DNA from 2 places in the Azohydromonas lata genome. Region 1 is predicted to be linked to the other one. Evidence: riboswitches for the same ligand, from Rfam matches in the RefSeq annotation. Region 1 holds a riboswitch; the other holds the start of a gene.
The links. A riboswitch is a leader RNA that binds a small molecule or an ion and turns the genes downstream of it on or off. The one in region 1 is predicted to bind glycine.
Positions count from the first base shown of each region.

Region 2: it holds a riboswitch for glycine, as region 1 does, so the genes downstream of both, SM757_RS12520 (D-amino acid dehydrogenase) here and gcvT (glycine cleavage system aminomethyltransferase GcvT) in region 1, are expected to answer to the same signal.

Region 1 is NZ_JAXOJX010000010.1:110,723-120,176, forward strand. Features, by position in the region: gene SM757_RS08845 (L-serine ammonia-lyase) at 1-284, opposite strand, end outside; gene gcvP (aminomethyl-transferring glycine dehydrogenase) at 346-3,234, opposite strand; gene gcvH (glycine cleavage system protein GcvH) at 3,379-3,753, opposite strand; gene gcvT (glycine cleavage system aminomethyltransferase GcvT) at 3,881-5,035, opposite strand; glycine riboswitch at 5,081-5,209, opposite strand; glycine riboswitch at 5,221-5,320, opposite strand; gene SM757_RS08865 (electron transfer flavoprotein-ubiquinone oxidoreductase) at 5,440-7,125, opposite strand; gene SM757_RS08870 (SDR family oxidoreductase) at 7,303-8,088, shown strand; gene SM757_RS08875 (YceH family protein) at 8,094-8,747, shown strand; gene SM757_RS08880 (acyl-CoA thioesterase) at 8,783-9,202, shown strand; gene SM757_RS08885 (LuxR C-terminal-related transcriptional regulator) at 9,255-9,454, opposite strand, start outside.
Region 2 is NZ_JAXOJX010000018.1:13,097-22,550, reverse strand. Features, by position in the region: gene SM757_RS12535 (hypothetical protein) at 1-185, shown strand, start outside; gene SM757_RS12530 (hypothetical protein) at 246-503, opposite strand; gene SM757_RS12525 (LysR substrate-binding domain-containing protein) at 581-1,480, shown strand; gene SM757_RS12520 (D-amino acid dehydrogenase) at 1,543-2,799, opposite strand; glycine riboswitch at 2,864-2,969, opposite strand; glycine riboswitch at 2,970-3,075, opposite strand; gene SM757_RS12515 (porin) at 3,106-4,224, opposite strand; gene SM757_RS12510 (M20 aminoacylase family protein) at 4,422-5,600, opposite strand; gene SM757_RS12505 (tripartite tricarboxylate transporter substrate binding protein) at 5,615-6,559, opposite strand; gene SM757_RS12500 (methyl-accepting chemotaxis protein) at 6,881-8,629, shown strand; gene SM757_RS12495 (monovalent cation/H+ antiporter subunit A) at 8,888-9,454, shown strand, end outside.

The DNA.
Region 1 (9,454 bases):
TCCTCGTGCTTGAAGCGCTGCAGCAGCGCCGGCACGGCGTCCACGTCCACCGTTTCCGGGTCGTGGCCGGCCAGGCCCAGCAGCACGGCCTTGTCGCTGCCGTGGCCCTTGCCGGTGGCGCCGAGCGACCCGTAGAGGTCGCACTGGACTTGCGCCGTGCGCTCCAGTTGGCCCTCCTTGCGCAGCCGCTCCGTGAAGAGCCGCGCCGCGCGCATGGGCCCCACCGTGTGCGAGCTGCTTGGGCCTATGCCGACGCGAAAGAGGTCGAACACCGATACCGCCATGGCTTGACTCCTTCACGCGTCGGGGGCGCGCGTGCGCCGCGCGCCCCGGTTCACCGCCCGTTCAGTCCTCGTAGGACGCCGTGGGCGGGCAGGTGCAGAACAGGTTGCGGTCGCCGTGCACGTTGTCCACGCGGCCCACCGGCGCCCAGTACTTGCGCCCGCGCAGGTCGGCCACCGGGTAGGCGGCCTGCTCGCGGGTGTAGCCGTGCGTCCACTCGGCCTTGAGCAGCGACTGCGCCGTGTGCGGGGCGTTCTTCAGCGGGTTGTCCTCGCGCGGCAGGGCGCCGGACTCGACCTGCGCGATCTCCTGGCGGATGGCGATCATCGCGTCGCAGAAGCGGTCCAGCTCCACCAGCGGCTCGCTCTCGGTGGGCTCCACCATCAGCGTGCCGGCCACGGGGAAGGACAGCGTGGGCGCGTGGAAGCCGTAGTCGATCAGGCGCTTGGCCACGTCCTCGGCGGTGACGCCGGAGCTGTCCTTGAGCGGGCGCAGGTCCAGGATGCACTCGTGGGCGACGCCGCCGCCCTTAATGCCATCCACGCCGCCGCTGAAGTGGATGTCGTAGTGCTGCGACAGGCGAGCGGCCACGTAGTTGGCCGAGAGGATGGCCGTCTCGGTGGCGGCCGTCAGGCCCTCGGCGCCCATCATGCGGATGTACATCCAGCTGATGGGCAGCACCGCCGCGTTGCCCAGCGGCGCCGCGGAGACGGGGCCCACGCCGTTGCCGGCTTCCGCGCCGCCCGGCTTGCCGGGCAGGAAGGGCACGAGGTCTTCCACCACGCACACCGGGCCCACGCCCGGGCCGCCGCCGCCGTGCGGGATGCAGAAGGTCTTGTGCAGGTTCAGGTGGCTCACGTCGCCGCCGAACTCGCCCGGCGCCGCCAGGCCCACCAGCGCGTTCATGTTGGCACCGTCCACGTACACCCGGCCGCCGTGCTCGTGCACCAGGGCGCACAGCGCCTTGACCTGCGGATCGAAGACGCCGTAGGTGGAGGGGTAGGTGATCATGATGGCCGCGAGCTTCTGCGAGTTCGCTTCGCACTTGGCGCGCAGGTCGGCCAGGTCCACGTTGCCCATGGCGTCGCACTTCACGACCACCACCTTCATGTTGACCATGCCGGCGCTGGCCGGGTTGGTGCCGTGGGCGGATTCGGGGATCAGGCAGACGTCGCGGTGGCTCTGGCCGCGCGAGGCGTGCCAGGCCTGGATGGCCAGCAGCCCGGCGTACTCGCCTTGCGAGCCGGCGTTGGGCTGCAGGCTGATGCCGGCGTAGCCCGTGGCCTGGCACAGCCACTCGCGCAGTTGCTCGTCCAGCAGCTTGTAGCCTTCGAGCTGGTCGGCCGGCGCGAAGGGGTGCACGTGGGCGAAGGCCGGCCAGGTGATGGGAATCATCTCGCTGGTGGCGTTGAGCTTCATGGTGCAGGAGCCCAGCGGGATCATGCTGCGGTCCAGCGCCAGGTCCTTGTCCGACAGGCCGCGCAGGTAGCGCAGCATTTCGGTCTCGCTGTGGTGGGTGTTGAACACCGGGTGCGTCAGGAAGGCGCTCTCGCGCGCCAGCGCCGCGGGCAGCAGCGGGGCGCTGCGCTCCAAGTCGGCAAAGGTGGGCACGGGTTGTTCGCCCGCGAACACCTTCCACAGCGCCTGCAGCTCGGCGCGGGTGGTGGTCTCGTCCAGCGTGATGCCCAGCGAGTCGGCGCTGGCGCGGCGCAGGTTCATGCCCGCGGCCTCGGCGGCGGCCAGCAGCCCGGCGGTGCGCTCGCCCGTGAGCACGTGCAGGGTGTCGAAAGCCTCTTCGTTGCCGAGCGCGAAGCCCAGTTGCTTGAGGCCCGCGGCCAGGATGCCGGTGTAGGCCGCCACGCGGCGCGCGATGCGCTTCAAGCCCTCGGGGCCGTGGTAGACGGTGTACATGCTCGCCACCACGGCGGGCAGCACCTGCGCGGTGCAGATGTTGGAGGTGGCCTTCTCGCGGCGGATGTGCTGCTCGCGCGTCTGCAGCGCCAGGCGCAGCGCGGGGGCGCCCTGGGCGTCCACGCTCACGCCCACCAGGCGGCCGGGCATGGAGCGCTTGGCCGCGTCGCGCGTGGCCATGTAGGCGGCGTGCGGGCCGCCGCAGCCCATGGGCATGCCAAAGCGCTGCGTGCTGCCCACGGCGATGTCGGCGCCCAGGTCGCCCGGCGCCTTCAGCAGCGTCAGCGCCAGCAGGTCGGCGGCGACGATGACCTGGCCGCCGCGGGCGTGCACGGCGTCGGCCAGCGGCTTCAGGTCACGCACGCGGCCGGTGACGCCGGGGTATTGGAAGAGGGCGGCGAAGCAGTCGTGCTCGCCGGCGGATTCGGCCGGGCCGGTGACGATCTCGATGCCCAGCGGCTGGGCGCGGGTCTGCATGACCTGCAGCGTCTGCGGCAGCACGTCGTCGGCGACGAAGCAGCGCGTGCTCTTGCTCTTGCCCACGCGCATGGCCAGCGTCATGGCCTCGGCGGCGGCGGTGGCCTCGTCCAGCATGGACGAGTTGGCGATGTCCAGGGCCGTGAGGTCCGTGATCATCGTCTGGAAGTTCAGCAGCGCCTCCATGCGGCCCTGCGAGATTTCGGCCTGGTAGGGCGTGTAGGCCGTGTACCAGGACGGGTTCTCCAGCACGTTGCGCAGGATGACCGTGGGCGTGAGCGTGCCGTGGTAGCCCTGGCCGATGAAGCTCTTGAGGACGCGGTTGCGCGAGGCGATGTCGCGCAGCTCCAGCAGCGCCTGCGCCTCGGTGGCCGGCGCGGGCAGCGCCATGGGCTTGCCGCGGGCGATGTTGCGCGGCATCACGGCCTCGACCAGCGCGCGGCGCGAAGCGGCGCCGATCACCGACAGCATCCGCTCCTGTTCATGCGGCTCCGGGCCGATGTGGCGGAAAACGAATTCGGACGTGTTTTCGAGCTCGGCCAGCGAAGGGAAGGTAGCAGGCATGGTCGCGGAGGGCACAAGAGGGGTAGGGATGCGGACGCGGGAGGAAAGGCGGGCGCCGCGGGAACTGCGTTTTCAGCGCGGCAAGAGGCTTGCCGCGCGGCGGCCGGGGCGCGCCTGGTGAGGCGCCAGCGCCGGCCTGGGGGATCACTCGGCCTTGAGCAGCGCGTCGTAGGCCGGCGGGTCCATCAGGTCGTCGAACTCGGCCATGTTGGTGATGCGCACCTTGAAGAACCAGCCGTTGCCCAGCGGGTCGGAGTTGGCCAGGTCGGGCTGGTTGCGCAGCTCCTCGTTGACCTCGACGATCTCGCCGCTCACGGGCATGTAGATGTCGGCGGCGGCCTTGACGGACTCCACCACGCCCGCGACGTCGCCCTTGGCGAAGGTCTTGCCGACTTCAGGCAGATCGACGAACACCACGTCGCCCAGCGCGTCCTGCGCGTGGTGCGTGATGCCCACCACGGCGGCATCGTGGTCCTCGATGTTGATCCACTCGTGGTCGGGCGTGTACTTGGTGGTCATGGGCGACTCTCCTGGACGGGGCGGCGCACTGTTGGGCGCCGGGTTGAAAAACGAAACGGTGAAAGGCGGTACGCGCCGGCTGGCCTGGAACGTCCTCGGTGGCCGGCGCGTGGGGAGGACGGGCGTGTCAGCCGCGGTGGTAGCGGTGCGGCGTGAAGGGCATGGCCACCACGCGCATGGGCTGCGGCTTCAGGCGCACTTCGGCCGAGATCTCGGCGTCCGGCACGGCGCAGGCCTTGTCCACATAGGCCATGGCGATGGGCTTGCCGAGCTGCGGCGACAGCGTGCCGCTGGTGACCTTGCCCACGCGCTCGCCCTGGGCGTTGAGCACGGGCGCGCCCTCGCGCACCGGGGCGCGTTCCAGGCCCAGCAGGCCCACGCGCTTGCGCGGCGCGCCGTTGGCAAGCTGCGCCTCGATGGCCGCGCTGCCGGGGTAGCCGCCGGCCCGCGCGCCACCCGCGCGGCGCACCTTCTGGATGGCCCAGGTGAGGGCGGCTTCGACGGGAGTGGTGTCCTCGTCGATGTCGTGGCCGTAGAGGCACAGGCCCGCTTCCAGGCGCAGCGTGTCGCGCGCGCCCAGGCCGGCGGGTTTCACTTCCTGCATGGCCAGCAGCGCCTTGGCCAGCGCCTCGGCGGCTTCGGCCGGCACGGAGATTTCGAAACCGTCCTCACCCGTGTAACCGCTGCGGCTAATGAAACATTCGGCGCCCGCCAGCGTGAACGTGCCCGTACCCATGAAGGTCAGCGCCGCCACGCCCGCGTCCAGCTTGGCCAGGGCCTGCACGGCCAGCGGACCTTGCAGCGCCAGCAGCGCACGCTCGGGCATGGAGATGACCTGGCAGCGGTGGCCGATCTGCGTGCGCATGAGCTGCAGGTCGTGGTCCTTGCGGCTGGCGTTGATGACCATGAACAGGTCACTGGGGCGGCGCGCGACCATCAGGTCGTCCAGGATGCCGCCGGCCGTGTTGGTGAAGAAGCCGTAGCGCTGGCGGCCCACGGGCAGGTCCAGCACGTCCACGGGCACCAGCGATTCCAGCGCCAGCGCCGCGTCGTCGCCCACCAGCCGCACTTGGCCCATGTGCGAGACGTCGAAGAGCGCCGCCGCCTCGCGGCAATGCCGGTGCTCGGCCAGGATGCCCGCCGGGTAGCTCACCGGCATCTCGTAGCCGGCGAAGGGCACCATGCGCGCGCCCAGCTCCAGGTGCAGCGCGTGCAGCGGCGTGCGCTGCAGGGCGGGGGTGGACGAGGCGTCGGCGGGCGTGGCGGCGGTCGGAGCGGTCATGGCAGGTCTCCCAAGGGCGGGCTTCCACCGGTGAGGGTGGTGCTGGTTGCCCCCGCTGTCCGCTTTACCTGAGAGATTGGCGAGGGCCCCTTGTTTCGAGGATGCCACTGCGCTTGCCCCTTCGGTGGACTGCAAGCCCCGTAGCGGGCGCAGTCTCTCTCCAGTGAGGTGTCGCTCCGGTGACGGAGCGCTTGCCAGTCCTTTTGCCTGAGCGTTCGGGGCCAAATTGAACCCCTGCGCCTTCGGCGGCCCCACGTTCAAGGGGCTCTCTCCTGGCGGGCCGAAGTGTATCAGCGTGCCCCCGCGCCGCGGCCGGGGCTGTCGCAAAAAGACAAAGGGGCTGGCGTCTTGCGACAACCGCCCCCGGTGGCCGGAGCGCGGCGGCTGCCACGCTCACGTGCTCGTCACATGCCCACGTAGTTGGGCCCGCCGCCCCCTTCGGGCGTGACCCAGACGATGTTCTGCGTCGGGTCCTTGATGTCGCAGGTCTTGCAGTGCACGCAGTTCTGGGCGTTGATCTGCAAGCGCTCGCCGCCGCCCTCGGCCGCCACGAATTCGTACACGCCCGCGGGGCAGTAGCGGCTTTCCGGCCCGGCGAACTTCGGCAGGTTGATGCGCACGGGCACCGTCGCGTCCTTGAGCGTGAGGTGCGCGGGCTGGTTCTCCTCGTGGTTGGTGTTGCTCACGAACACCGAGGAGAGCCGGTCGAAGGTCAGCTTGCCGTCCGGCTTGGGGTACTCGATCTTCTGGAAGTCGGCTGCCGGGCGCAGGTTGACGTGGTCGGGCAGCTTGCGCTGCAGGGTCCAGGGCGGGTTCTTCATGCCCAGCTTGGGCAGCAGCCACTGCTCCACGCCGGTCATGAGCGTGGCGGTGGAGCGGCCCTTCTTGAACCACTGCTTGAAGTTCTTGGCCTGCTGCAGCTCGGTGAACAGCCAGCTCTTCTCGAAGGCTTCGGGGTAGGCCGCCAGCTCGTCGCCGCTCCTGCCCGCCTGCAGCGCCTCGAAGGCGCTTTCGGCGCACAGCATGCCGGTCTTGATCGCCGCATGGCTGCCCTTGATGCGGCTGGCGTTCAGGAAACCCGCGTCGCAGCCCACCAGCGCGCCGCCGGGGAACACGGTCTTGGGCAGCGACAACAGCCCGCCCGCGGTGATGGCGCGCGCGCCGTAGGACAGCCGCCGCCCGCCCTCCAGGTGCTTGCGCACTTCCGGGTGCGTCTTGAAGCGCTGGAATTCCTCGAAGGGCGACAGCCAGGGGTTCTGGTAGTCCAGGCCGACCACGAAGCCGATGGCTATTCTGTTGTCGGCCGCGTGGTAGATGAAGGAGCCGCCGTAGGTGTCGGGCTGCAGCGGCCAGCCCGCGGTGTGCACCACCAGGCCGGGCTTGTGATTGGCTGCGGGCACTTCCCACAGCTCTTTCAGGCCTATGCCGTAGCTTTGCGGGTTCTTGCCGGCGCCCAGCGAGAAGCGCTCTATGAGCTGCTTGCCCAGGTGGCCGCGCGAGCCCTCGGCAAAGACCGTGTATTTGCCCAGCAGCTCCATGCCCAATTGGAAGTTGTCCGTGGGCTCGCCGTCCTTGCCTATGCCCATGTTGCCCGTGGCGATGCCGCGCACGTGGCCATCCTCGGCGTAGAGCACCTCGGCGGCGGCGAAGCCGGGGAAGATTTCCACGCCCAGGCCTTCCGCCTGTTCGGCCAGCCAGCGCACCACTTCGCCCAGGCTGACGATGTAGTTGCCGTGGTTCTTGAAGCAGTCCGGCAGGAACTTGTGCGGGGTGGCCTTGTGGCCGGCTTCGGAGAGGAAAAGGAACTCGTCCTCGGTGACGGGCTGCTTGAGCGGCGCGCCTTTTTCTTTCCAGTCCGGGATGAGCTCGGTCAGCGCGATGGGGTCCATGATCGCGCCGGAGAGGATGTGCGCCCCGGGCTCCGAGCCCTTTTCCAGCACCACCACCGACACCTCAGCATTCGCCGCGGCAGCCAGTTGCTTCAGGCGTATGGCGGTGGCCAGGCCCGCGGGGCCGGCGCCGACGATCACCACGTCGTAGTCCATGGACTCGCGCGGACCGTACTGTTCAAGCAGTTGCTGCGGCGTCATCGAATGTTGTGTTGTGCTGGAAAAACCCGCCATCTTAAGTCGGCGGCTACACCCTTTGCGCATCAGGAGCGGCTGCGCCGGCCCGGCGCAATCGGCACCCGCCAGCGCCGGGAACCCTGGCCGGGCGTGCTATCTTGGCCGCCCCCTCTTGCATGCAGACGAGGAGGCTGCTGCCTCATGAGTTACCAAATCGATTTATCGGGCCGCGTGGCCTTCGTCACCGGCGCCTCCGGTGGCTTGGGTGCGCAATTCGCTCGTGTGCTGGCGCGTGCCGGCGCGGGTGTGGTGCTGTCGGCGCGGCGCGTGGAAAAGCTCAAGACGCTGCGCGCCGAGATCGAGGCCGAAGGCGGCGATGCCCACGTCGTGGGCCTGGACGTGACCGACCCCGACAGCATCCGCGCCGCGGTCGCCCACGCCGAGACGGAGATGGGCGCCATCGACATCCTCGTCAACAACGCGGGCGTCAACGCCCAGCAAAAGCTGCTGGAAGTCACGCCCGAGGATTACGACTACGTCATGAAGTGCAACCTGCGCGGTGCATTCTTCATGGCACAGGAAGTGGCCAAGCGCATGATCGGCCGCGCCCAGGGTGCCCTGCCCGGCACCTTCACCGGTGGGCGCATCGTCAACATCGCGGCCATGGCCGCGCAGCGCGTCCAGGCCGAGGCCGGCGCCTTCGGCATGAGCAAGGCCGGGCTGATCTACATGACGCGTGCCATGGCGCTGGAGTGGGGCAGTTACGGCATCAACGTCAACGCGATTTGCCCCGGCTACATCGACACCGAGCAGAACCACCACGAGTGGACCCGCGCCACCGCGCAGGACCTGGTGAAGATGACGCCGCGCAAGCGCATAGGCCGGCCGCAGGACCTGGACTCCGTGCTCATGATGCTCTGCGCCAACGAGAGCCACTTCATCAACGGCGCCGTCATCTCCGCCGACGACGGCTTCGGCGTCTGGTGACCGCCATGCGCGACCTGACTCACGCGCAAGGGCGCGTGCTGGCCGTGCTGGTGGAGAAGCAGGCGACCGTCCCCGACACCTACCCGCTGTCGCTCAACGCGCTGCTGGCCGGCTGCAACCAGAAGACCGCGCGCGACCCGGTGATGAACCTCACCGAGGCCGACGTGCTGGAGGCGATCGAAGGGCTGCGCGAGCTGTCGCTGATCAACGAGGTCAGCGGCACGCGCGTCACGCGCTACGACCACAACGCCAACCGCGGCTTGGGCGTGCCCGGCGCGGCGGTGGCGCTGCTGGCCACGCTGCTGCTGCGCGGCCCGCAAACCGCCGCCGAGCTGCGCGCCAACTGCGAGCGGTTGCACCGCTTTGCCGACACCTCGTCGGTGGAAGGCTTCCTGGAAGAGTTGGCCGAGAAGTCGCCGCCGCGCGTGGTGCGCTTGGCCCGCGCCGCGGGCGCCCGCGAGGCGCGCTGGGCGCAACTGCTCACCGGCGAGCCCTCGCTGCCCGTGGCCGGGCCGGAAGAGCTGGCCGCTCCCAAGCCTGCGCGCGCCGACGAGATCGCCGCGCTGCGCGCCGAGGTGGCCGAGCTGCGCGCCCTGGTGCTGCGCATGGCCGCCGAGCTGGGCATGGACCCGCAGCTCAATTCCGAGTCCACCACCTGAGCGCCTGAAGCACGCCGACAGCCAAGAACGACCGCATGCGCTTTGATCTGCCTGAAGACAAAAGACTGGTGTTCGAGTCGCGGATTGCCATCCGCTGGGGCGACATGGACGCCATGGGCCATGTCAACAACACCGTGTATTTCCGCTACCTGGAGATGGTGCGCGTGGACTGGCTGCAGTCGCACGGCGTGCCGCCGGACCCGGACGGCAGCGGCCCGGTGATCGTCAACGCCTTCTGCAACTTCCATCAGCAGCTCGAATACCCGGGCGACTTGCTGGCGCGCTTCTACGTCGCCAGGCCCGGGCGCAGCAGCTTCGAGACCTACACCACGCTGGAGCGCACGGACCGCCCCGGCGACATCGCCGCCAGCGGCGGCGCCAAGGTGGTGTGGGCCGACTCGAACACCAAGCGCTCGGTGCCGTTGCCGCAATGGGTGCGGGCGCTGCTGGATTGACGCCTTCGCGCACCGCCCAAAAACGCCGCCCCGGGGCGGCGTTTTTCATGGCTCACGCGCACAGCAGCTTGTGCACCAGCTCCGGCGTGGTGGAGGCGCCGTACTTGCGCATGAGGCGGGCACGGTAGACGTCCACCGTGCGCGGGCTGATGTCGAGCTTGCGGCCTATGAGCTTGCTGGTGAGGCCGTCGATGAGCAGCGCGGCGATCTCGCGCTCGCGTGCCGTGAGCTCGCAGCCCAGGCGGCGGCGCG
Region 2 (9,454 bases), on a different contig from region 1:
AGCTCTACGCCTTCGGCCGCACGCGGCTTGCGGCCAACTACATGTTCTGGACGCGCCCGCGCTTCGGCAACGACTACCCGCGCGTGCTGGAGTTCTTCAAGTCCTCGGCCTTCCCCAAGGACGCCGCCGGCGGGTTGACCACCACCTGCCCGTCCACCTACGCGGCCTGCACGGCGCGCCTGTAATTCACCCCTTCAACCCAAAAATCGGGCTCCCAGAGCCCGATTTTTTTGTTTGTAACCGGGTCAGATCTTCTCGACGAGGCCCAGCGCCAGGACCAGGGCGGTGGCGACGCCCGTGCCGGCCAGCATGAAGCGGCCCAAGTACCACAGCCCTTCGCGGGCGGACAGGGCGTGCGCGGTCCTGTCCCGCCTGGAACGGCCGCGGCCGGGTGCTGCGGCGGCTTGCCGGTGTTTTTCGACTTCGAGACGAAGCTCATCGATCTGGGTGCGCAGTTGCTCGATGTCGCTGTCAGTCCTTGACGTTTCTGACTTCTTGCTCATGCCCGCCATGGTGCCGCCGCGTGCCGGCCGAGCATGGCCAAAGCGTTTCATGGCTGCGTTCTGGCAGATTCGCGCCCATGCGTCACGACCTCACCAGCCTGGAGCTCTTCGTCGCCGTCGCCGAGTGCGGCAACCTCACCCACGCCGCGCAGCGGCAGCACCTGGCCGTGTCGGCGGTGAGCAAGCGCATCGCGGAGCTGGAGGAGCTGGCGCGCACGCCCTTGCTCATACGCCAGGCGCGTGGCGTGGCGCTCACGCCCGCGGGGCAGTCGCTGCTGCACCACGCGCGGCAGATGCTGCAGCTCGTCCAGCGCATGGACGAGGAGCTGGGCGAGTACGCCGGCGGCATGAAGGGCCACATCCGGCTGCATGCCGTGGCCTCGGCGCTGACGCAGTTCCTGCCGGAAGAGCTTGAAAGCTTTCTCTCCCGCCACCCCGGCGTGCACATCTCGCTGGAGGAGCGCACGGGCAAGGCCATTGCGCGTGCCGTGGCCGACGGCAGCGCGGACCTGGGCATCGTTGCCGGCCCAACGGCGGCGCCTGGCCTCAGCGCCCTGCCCTACCGCACCGACCGCCTGGTGCTGGGCGTGCCCAACGGCCATGCGCTGGCGCGGCGCAAGGCGGTGCGCTTCGAGGAGGCGCTGGCCTATCCCTTCGTCGGCCCGCATGCCGAGAGCTCCCTCTCGGCGCTGATGCAGCAAGGCGCGCAGGCCTGCGGGCGGGCACTCTTGCAGCGCATCCAGGTCAGCAGCTTCGACGCCATGTGCCGCTTGGTGGAAACGCGGCTGGGCATCACGCTGCTGCCGCAGGGCGTGCTGGCGCCGCACGTGGCCGCCGGGCGGCTGCGCAGCGTGGAGCTCAAGGAGGCCTGGGCCACGCGGCAGATGGCCATCGTGCTGCGGGAGCCGGGGGAGCTGAGCCATGTGACGCGGGCGCTGATCGACCACCTGCAAAAGGCGGCGGCCCAGCCCCGCTGAACGGCCATTCCAAAAAAACAGCAACGCACACCTGTAGGAGGCCGTGTCGTCTCAGCCGCCGCTCAAGCCGCCAGCGCCCCTGCCGGCAGCGCCTGGCGCGCGCCCAACGCCTGCTCCACCGACGAGCCCAGCAGGTCGGCCGTGGCCGCGGAGAGCGTCCAGCCCAGGTGGCCGTGGCCGGTGTTGTAGAAGACGTTGGCGCGGCGGCCGCGGCCCACGCGGGGCATGAGGTCCGGCATCATGGGCCGCAGGCCGGCCCAGGGCACCACCTGGCGCGTGCTCACGCCGGGGAAGCACTGCTGCACCCAGTCCACCAGCGGCTTGATGCGGTCGGCGCGGATGTTGCGGTTGAAACCATCGAATTCCGCCGTGCCGGCCACGCGGAAGCGGTCGTCGCCCAAGCGGCTGGTCACGAGCTTGGTCTCGTCGTCCAGCAGGCTCACGGTGGGCGCGCCGGCGCGGCTGGCCTCGTCCAGCAAGCTCACGGTGATGGAGTAGCCCTTGACGGGATAGATGTTCACCCGGTCGCCCAACTGCGCCGCCAGCTCCCGGCTGGCCACGCCGGCGCACACCACCACGGCGTCGAAGCGGTGCACTTCGCGCTGCGCGCCCTGGCCGGCTTCCACCGTGGCGACCTGGCCGTCGCTGCGCAGCGCGCGCACGTCCTGGCCGTAGAGCGTGCGCACGCCGCGGCGCGTGCAGGCCAGCGACAGGCCATGCGTGAACTTGTGGATGTCGCCCGTGGAGTCGCTCTCCGTGTAGAAGCCGCCGTAGTACTGGCCGGCCAGCGTGGGCTCGATGGCGCGCATCTCCTGCGGCGTCACCGCGCGGCGCGGCAACCCGCCGCGCGCCAGCAGCGCCGACACGCTTGCCGCATGCTCGAACCCCTTGCGGTCGCGGTAGATGTGCAGGATGCCCTGGCGCTTGAGGTCGAAGTCAATGCCCTCGGCGTCGGCCCAGCCGAAGAGGTGCTCGCGCGCGCGGATGGCCAGCTCGGCCGTGGCCACGGTGTTGCGCTCGTAGTGCGGGATGTTGGCGATGAACTGCGCGAACCACGACAGCTTGTGCCAGCTCGGCTTCGGATGGACCAGCAGCGGCGCGTCGCTGCGCAGCATCCACTTCAGGCCCTTGAGGATGGTGGACCAGTGCGTCCACACCTCGGCGTTGGAGGCCGAGAGCTGGCCGCCGTTGGCAAACGAGGTTTCCATCCCGGCGTAGCGGTGGCGCTCGAACAGCGTGACATCAAGGCCGCGGCGCGCAAGCGCGTAAGCCGTGGTGACACCGGTGATGCCGCCGCCAATGACTGCAATCGTCTTCATGGGAACAGGTTCCAGCAAACGTCAGAGGGTCCAAGGCGCGCGGCGCGGCCCAATCCATGCCACGCGCGCCCCCTCTGTTCGGAACCTGAGAGATTCACGGCCCGCCTGGGGCCGCTTGCTCCTTCGGTGTGCCGGGCGACGATCTCCGGCAGCTCTTCAGAGTGTGTGTGAGAACCCGACCGGTCCTGGATGCCTGAGAGATTCCGGGGCGGTTGCTCCTTCGGCGCCCCAGCCAGGCCTTGAAGGCCGGGCCGGGAGCTCTCCCGATCGGGTCATGGCCTTCACGAAGAAGGCCAGGGTGTGCGCTCAGAACATGTGGCGCACGCCCGCGGCCAGTGTACCGGCATGGCCGTCGGCCGCCAACGCGTTGCCCGGGCCGAACAGGCCGTTGAGCGCCGCGGTGGCGCGGCCGTTGAAGCCGCCGTTGTCGTCCGTCACGCGCACCCAACGCACGTAGACGTCGGTGCGCTTGGACAGCGCGTGGTTCAGACCGACGTTGAGGAAGGTGTTCCTGCCCGTGGCCTTGTCCGCGCCCGTGGCCCAGGCGCGGCCGTTGTCCTGCACCCAGCCGGCCTGCGCCACGAAGCTCCAGGCGCCCGCGGGCACGCGCACGCCCAGCGCAGCGCCGCGCGTGCGGGGCGTGGCGGCGGTGCCGGGCAGGTCGTTGCAGTGCTCCCAGTAGTTGCCGCTGGCCAGGAAGCTGCTGAACTGCCAGGCCGCGCCGAGGTTGAAGGCCTGCTGCTTGGCCGTGCCGCTGCCCAGGCTCTGCCCGCCCTGGTGGACGGCCAGGCTGGCGTCCAGCGCGCCGGACTGGTATCGCAGCAGGCCGCCCACGCTGTTGCGCGCCGTGCCCGCGGCCGGCACCCACACGGCCGACGCGCCGGGCGCCACCGTTGCGCGCTCACCGAAAGCCACGGCCACCGCGGCCGACAGCCCGCCCAAGGTGGGCGACCAGTAGCTCACCTGGTTGTCCTGCCGGCCCTGGTCGCCGCTGAGGTACATGGCCAGCACGGGCGAGAAGTTGGCGAATCCCTCGACGTCGCTGCCCGCCATGGCGTAGTGCATGGGCGCGTACTGGCGGCCCAGGCGGATCTCGCCCGCCGTGGCGGAAGCCAGCGACACCCAGGCCTGGCGGCCAAAGAGCCGGCCGCCCTGAAGCGACAGGCCTGTGTCGGGGGCGAAGCCGCTTTCCAGGATGAAGGCCGCCTTGAGCCCGCCGCCCAGCGCCTCGCTGCCGCGCAGTCCCCAGCGCGAGGGCGACAGCCCGCCGTTGGAGACCTTGGACACCGAGGGCGCGCCGCTGAGGCGGGCCGACTCGGCATAGAGGTCCATGATGCCGAACACGGCGACGCTGGATTGCGCCAGCGCGGAAGTGGCGCAGCCGGCCAGGACGGCGGCGGCGATGAGATGGCTTTTCTTGTGCATGGGTCGTCTCCTTGTCGTTTTTGCTTTTGTGCGGCTGGGATGCCGCGTGTGCTGCTGGGTTGCTGCTGGGTTGAGGGCGCGACGGCGCGCACGGCCAAGCTGCGCCCAACGCGGCGCTTGGGCCGCGGGCCGTGGTGTCGTCGCTCAGGGGGCCGCGGCTGCACGCCGCGGCAGGGGAAAAGCGCCGCTGCCGCGCGCTAGGCCAGGAAGCGCTGCGCCAGCTTCACCCAGTAGGCGGCGCCTATGGGGATGTTGGCGTCGTTGAAGTCGTAGCCGGGGTTGTGGACCATGCAGGCGTGCGCGGCGTCGCCGTCCCCATCGCCCTGCCCGTTGCCGATGAGCAGATAGCTGCCCGGCACGCGCTCCAGCATGAAGGCGAAGTCCTCGCTGCCCGTGAGCTGCGGGCCCTGCAGCGTCACTTGGTCGGCGCCCACGAGCTCCAGCGCCACCTCGCGCGCCAGCGCGGTCTGCGCGGCGTCGTTGACCAGCACGGTGTAGCCGCTGCGGTAGTCGATGTCGGCACGCACGCCCAAGCTCTCGGCCTGCGCCGTCACGAGCGCGTGGATGCGTTCGCGCAGCAGCGCGCGCACGCCGCGGTCCAGCGCGCGCACCGAAAGCTGCATGTGCGCCTGTTGCGGAATCACGTTGTTGGCCTGCCCGGCCTGCAGCGCGCCCACGGTGACCACGGCGGCCTGCAGCGGATCGACGTTGCGCGCGACGATGCTCTGCAGCGCCATCACGATGGAGGCGGCCGCCACCACCGGGTCGGCCGCGTGCTGCGGCATGGCGCCATGGCCGCCGCGGCCGTGCAGCGTGATGCTCACGTAGTCGGAGGAGGCCATCATCGGCCCCTCGCGCAGCACCAGCCGGCCCTGCGCAACGCCGGGCATGTTGTGCATGGCGAAGATGGCGTCGCAGGGGTACTTGTCGAACAGGCCGTCTTCCAGCATGCGCAGCGCGCCGCCCAGGCTTTCCTCGGCGGGCTGGAAGATGAGGTTGAGCGTGCCGTCGAAATCGGCCGCCGCCAGCAGCCGCGCCGCGGCCAGCAGCATGGCGGTGTGCCCGTCGTGGCCGCAACCGTGCATGAGGCCGGCGCGGCAACTGGCATGGGGCAAGCCGTTGGCTTCCTGTATGGGCAGCGCGTCCATGTCCGCGCGCAGCCCCAGGCGGCGCTTGCCGCTGCCGCGGCGCAGCCGGCCCACCACGCCGGTGCCGCCCAGCCCCTGCTCGACCTCGTAACCCCAGTCGCGCAGCTTGCCCGCCACCAGCGCGCTGGTGCGGTGCTCCTCGAACCCCAGCTCGGGGTGGCGGTGGATGTCGCGGCGCAGGGCCACGAACTCCGGCGACTGCTCCGTGCTCAGCGACAGCAAATCCACGTCCGTTCCCCTTCTCACTGCGCCTGCAGGTTGATGTCGCGCGCGATGCGGCGGTAGCGCGCGGCCTCGTCCGCGAAGAACTTCGCCGACTCGGCCAGCGTCATGGCCGGCGCCGCGGTCTGGCTTTGCGCGGCGAGCTGCTTGCGCACCTCGGCGTCCTGCAGCACGGCGGCCATGGCCTTGTGCAGCCTTTCCAGCGCGGGCGCGGGCGTGTCCTTTCGCACCATGAGGCCGGACCAGATGGTGTAGTTCAGGTTCTTCAACTGGCGGCCCTCGGCCACGGCGGGCACGTTGGGCAGCAGCTCCGAGCGCTTCGCGCCGAGCTGGCCGATGACCTTGAGCTTGCCCTGCTCGGCCAGCGCGCCCATGCCGGCCGAATACACCAGCACGGCGAAGTCCACCATGCCGCCGCCCAAGTCCTGCAGCACCGGGGCGTTGCCCTTGTAGGGCACGTGCTGCAGCGCCACGCCGGTCTGCTTGGCGACGTCCTCGACGATGAAGTGGTAGAGCGAGCCTATGCCCACGCTGCCGTAGGTCAACGGCCTGTCCTTGGACTTGCGCGCGAGGTCCAGCAGTTCGTCGGCAGAGCTCACCGGCAGGTCCTTGCGCGTGACCAGCACCAGCACAGCGTTGCCTATGGGGTGGACCAGCGTGAAGTCCTCGGCCCTGAGCTTGACCGCGGCGTTGGCCAGCGGCGAGAGGATCACCTCGTTGGGCGAGCCCTGGAACAGCATGCGGCCGTCCGCGGGCGCGGCCAGCACCTTCTGCGCCGCCAGCGCGCCGCTGACGCCGCCCAGGTTGTCCACCAGCACCTGCTGGCCCAGCGCCTTGGACAGCGGCGTGTTGACGATGCGCGCGATCGCGTCCGACGGGCCACCGGCCGGATAGGGCACCAGCAGCGTGGCGGGCTTTTCATCGGCCCACGCAGGTGTGGCGCCCAGGGCGGCTGCCCCCGCCATCACGAGGAAAGAACGCCTGCCGGCCTTGAATCGCTCCATCGCATGTCTCCTTGCTTCGCCCTTGTGGTGAGCTGACGGGCGAGAGCGTAGAGAGAGCCCAAAGATAAATCCAATGCATTGTCTGCAGCTATTTCATGCATTCATCGCATGGCTTACGGGTGCTGACGACGCCGGATACACCTTTCCAAGCACTTTTGTTTCGTAACGATCAGGTAACGATGCTTGACCGGGACAAGCAGATCATTCCGGGGTCGGGTCTGACGTAGCGCAAAGGATGCGCTTTCGATTCACGCCCTCAATCTCAAGAATGGATCTCGGCCCATGTCGAACTTCAAACTCAGTACGCGCCTGTTCCTGGGCTTTGGGCTGGTGCTTGCGCTGCTGGCGGTGATCGTCGGCACGTCGGCCTGGCAGATGTCCAAGCTGGCCGACAACAGCACCTTCTACGCGGTGAACCTGGTGCCGTCGTACCAGGAGCAGGACAAGGTCGTCATGGAGCTGGGCAACTTCCGCCGCTTCGAGTACCGCCACATCCTGTCCAACACCACGTCCCAGATGGACGAGCTGGAGACCAGGATCGATGGTGTCCGCAAGAGGATCAACGACTCCCTGGACCTGTACGCCAAGAACCTGGTCGCGGACGACGAGGACAAGCGGCTGCTGCTGCAGGCCAAGACGGCCATTGACGCCTACATCGCCGTTTGGGACACCAAGCTCAAGGCGACGTCGCGCCAAACGGTCAACGACCCCGCCCAAAGGGCGCAGGCCACGGCGATTGCCATTGGCGCTTCGGCCAAGGCCTACGAAGAGGCGTTCACTGCCGTGCGGACCTGGTTTGACTACAACGTCAAGCTCTCCAGCGACCAGGCCAAGGTTGCGGACAACACCTATACCTCCGCCAAGGCGATGCTTTTTGCGCTGGGCGCGCTGGCCGCGGCGCTGGGCATAGGGGCGGCGGTCGTCATCACGAAGTCCATCACCCGCCCGGTAGGCGAGGCCGTGCAGGTGGCGCAGGCGGTGGCCGCCGGCGACCTGAACGTCCGCATCGACACCACCGCCAAGGACGAGACAGGCCAGTTGCTGGCCGCGCTCAAGGACATGGCCGAGAAGCTCTCGCAGGTCGTGGGCACCGTGCGCAACGGCAGCGACAGCGTCGCCACGGCCAGCGCCGAGATCGCCCAAGGCAACCAGGACTTGTCCGGCCGCACCGAGGAGCAGGCCAGCGCGCTGGAAGAGACCGCCGCCACGATGGAGCAGTTGGGCAGCACGGTGCGCCACAACGCCGACAGCGCCGCGCAGGCCAACCAGCTGGCCCAGGCCGCCGCGGGCGTGGCCCTGCAGGGCGGCAACGTGGTGAACGAGGTCGTCAGCACCATGCAGGGCATCAGCGAGTCCAGCCGCAAGATCGGCGACATCATCGGCGTGATCGACGGCATCGCCTTCCAGACCAACATCCTGGCGCTCAACGCCGCCGTGGAAGCGGCCCGCGCCGGCGAGCAGGGCCGGGGCTTCGCGGTCGTGGCTGGCGAGGTGCGCACCCTGGCGCAACGCAGCGCCGAGGCGGCCAAGGAAATCAAGGCGCTCATCATGCGCAACGTCGAGCAGGTCGAGCAGGGCACGTCCCAAGTGGACCAGGCCGGCAAGACCATGGACGAGATCGTGAGCTCCATCAAGCGCGTGAGCGACATCGTCGGCGAGATCAGCTCCGCCACCACCGAGCAAAGCAACGGTATCCAGCAGGTCGGCGAGACGGTGAGCCAGATGGACCAGGTCACGCAGCAGAACGCCGCCCTGGTGGAGCAAAGCGCCGCCGCGGCCGAGAGCCTGAAGCACCAGGCCCAGCAACTGGTGCAGGCCGTGTCCTTCTTCAAGCTGTCCGGCGGCGCCGCGCTGGGCAGGCCGTCCACCATGGCCGAGGCCAGGCCGATCGCGATGCAGGCGGTGCAACGCGCCAAGGCCTCGTCCCAGCGCCACAGCAGCCCGGCTCGCAACGCCGCCAGCGAGGTCGTGCCGGCATCCCGCGGGCGGGCTGTCGCCCAGGCCGACAGCGAGGAATGGACCAGCTTCTGAGCTGACGGCCCCGGGAACAGCGCCCGGGCCGCGGCGCTGTCTGCCGCTGCAGCCCCATCGGTAAATTTGTCCGGTACCAGGCAGGGCCGGCGCCCCCGGCCGGTCCCGGTGGGACAGTGATCAGGCACAGCCCGCCCCGCAGTCTCCCTGCGCGGCGGGCTGTGACGTTTTCCGGGGCAGCCCGGTGCCGCCCCGGGCATCCCGTTTGATCCCAAGCGGCACCCGCAATCCGTCCGGCCGCCGCGGCGGCCCGTGCCGATGTCGCTGTTCCTGCTCCTGTGGCTCCCCTTCCTGGGCAGCGCGGTCGCCGCGCTGCTGCCCACCAGCGCGCGCAATCTCGAATCCCTGTGGGCGGCGGCCGTGGCGCTGGCCGTGGCGGTGCCGCTGGCGCTGCTGTACCCGCAGGTGAACGACGGCGGCGTGCTCATCGAACGCCTGGCCTGGCTGCCGGGCCTGGGCGTGGACCTGATCGTCCGGCTGGACGGCTTTGCCTGGATGTTCGCCATGCTGGTCAGCGGCATGGGGCTGCTGGTCATCGTCTACGCCCGCTACTACCTCTCCCCCGAGGACCCGGCCGCGCGCTTCTATTCGCTGCTGCTGGGCTTCATGGGCGCGATGCTGGGCGTGGTGGTGTCGGGGAACCTGGTGCAGCTCGTGGTGTTCTGGGAGCTGACCAGCGTCTTTTCCTTCCTGCTCATCGGCTACTGGTACCACCGCAAGGACGCGCGGCGCGGCGCGCGCATGGCCTTCACCGTCACGGCCACCGGCGGCCTGGCGCTGCTGGCCGGCGTGCTGCTGCTGGGCCACATCGCCGGCAGCCTGGAG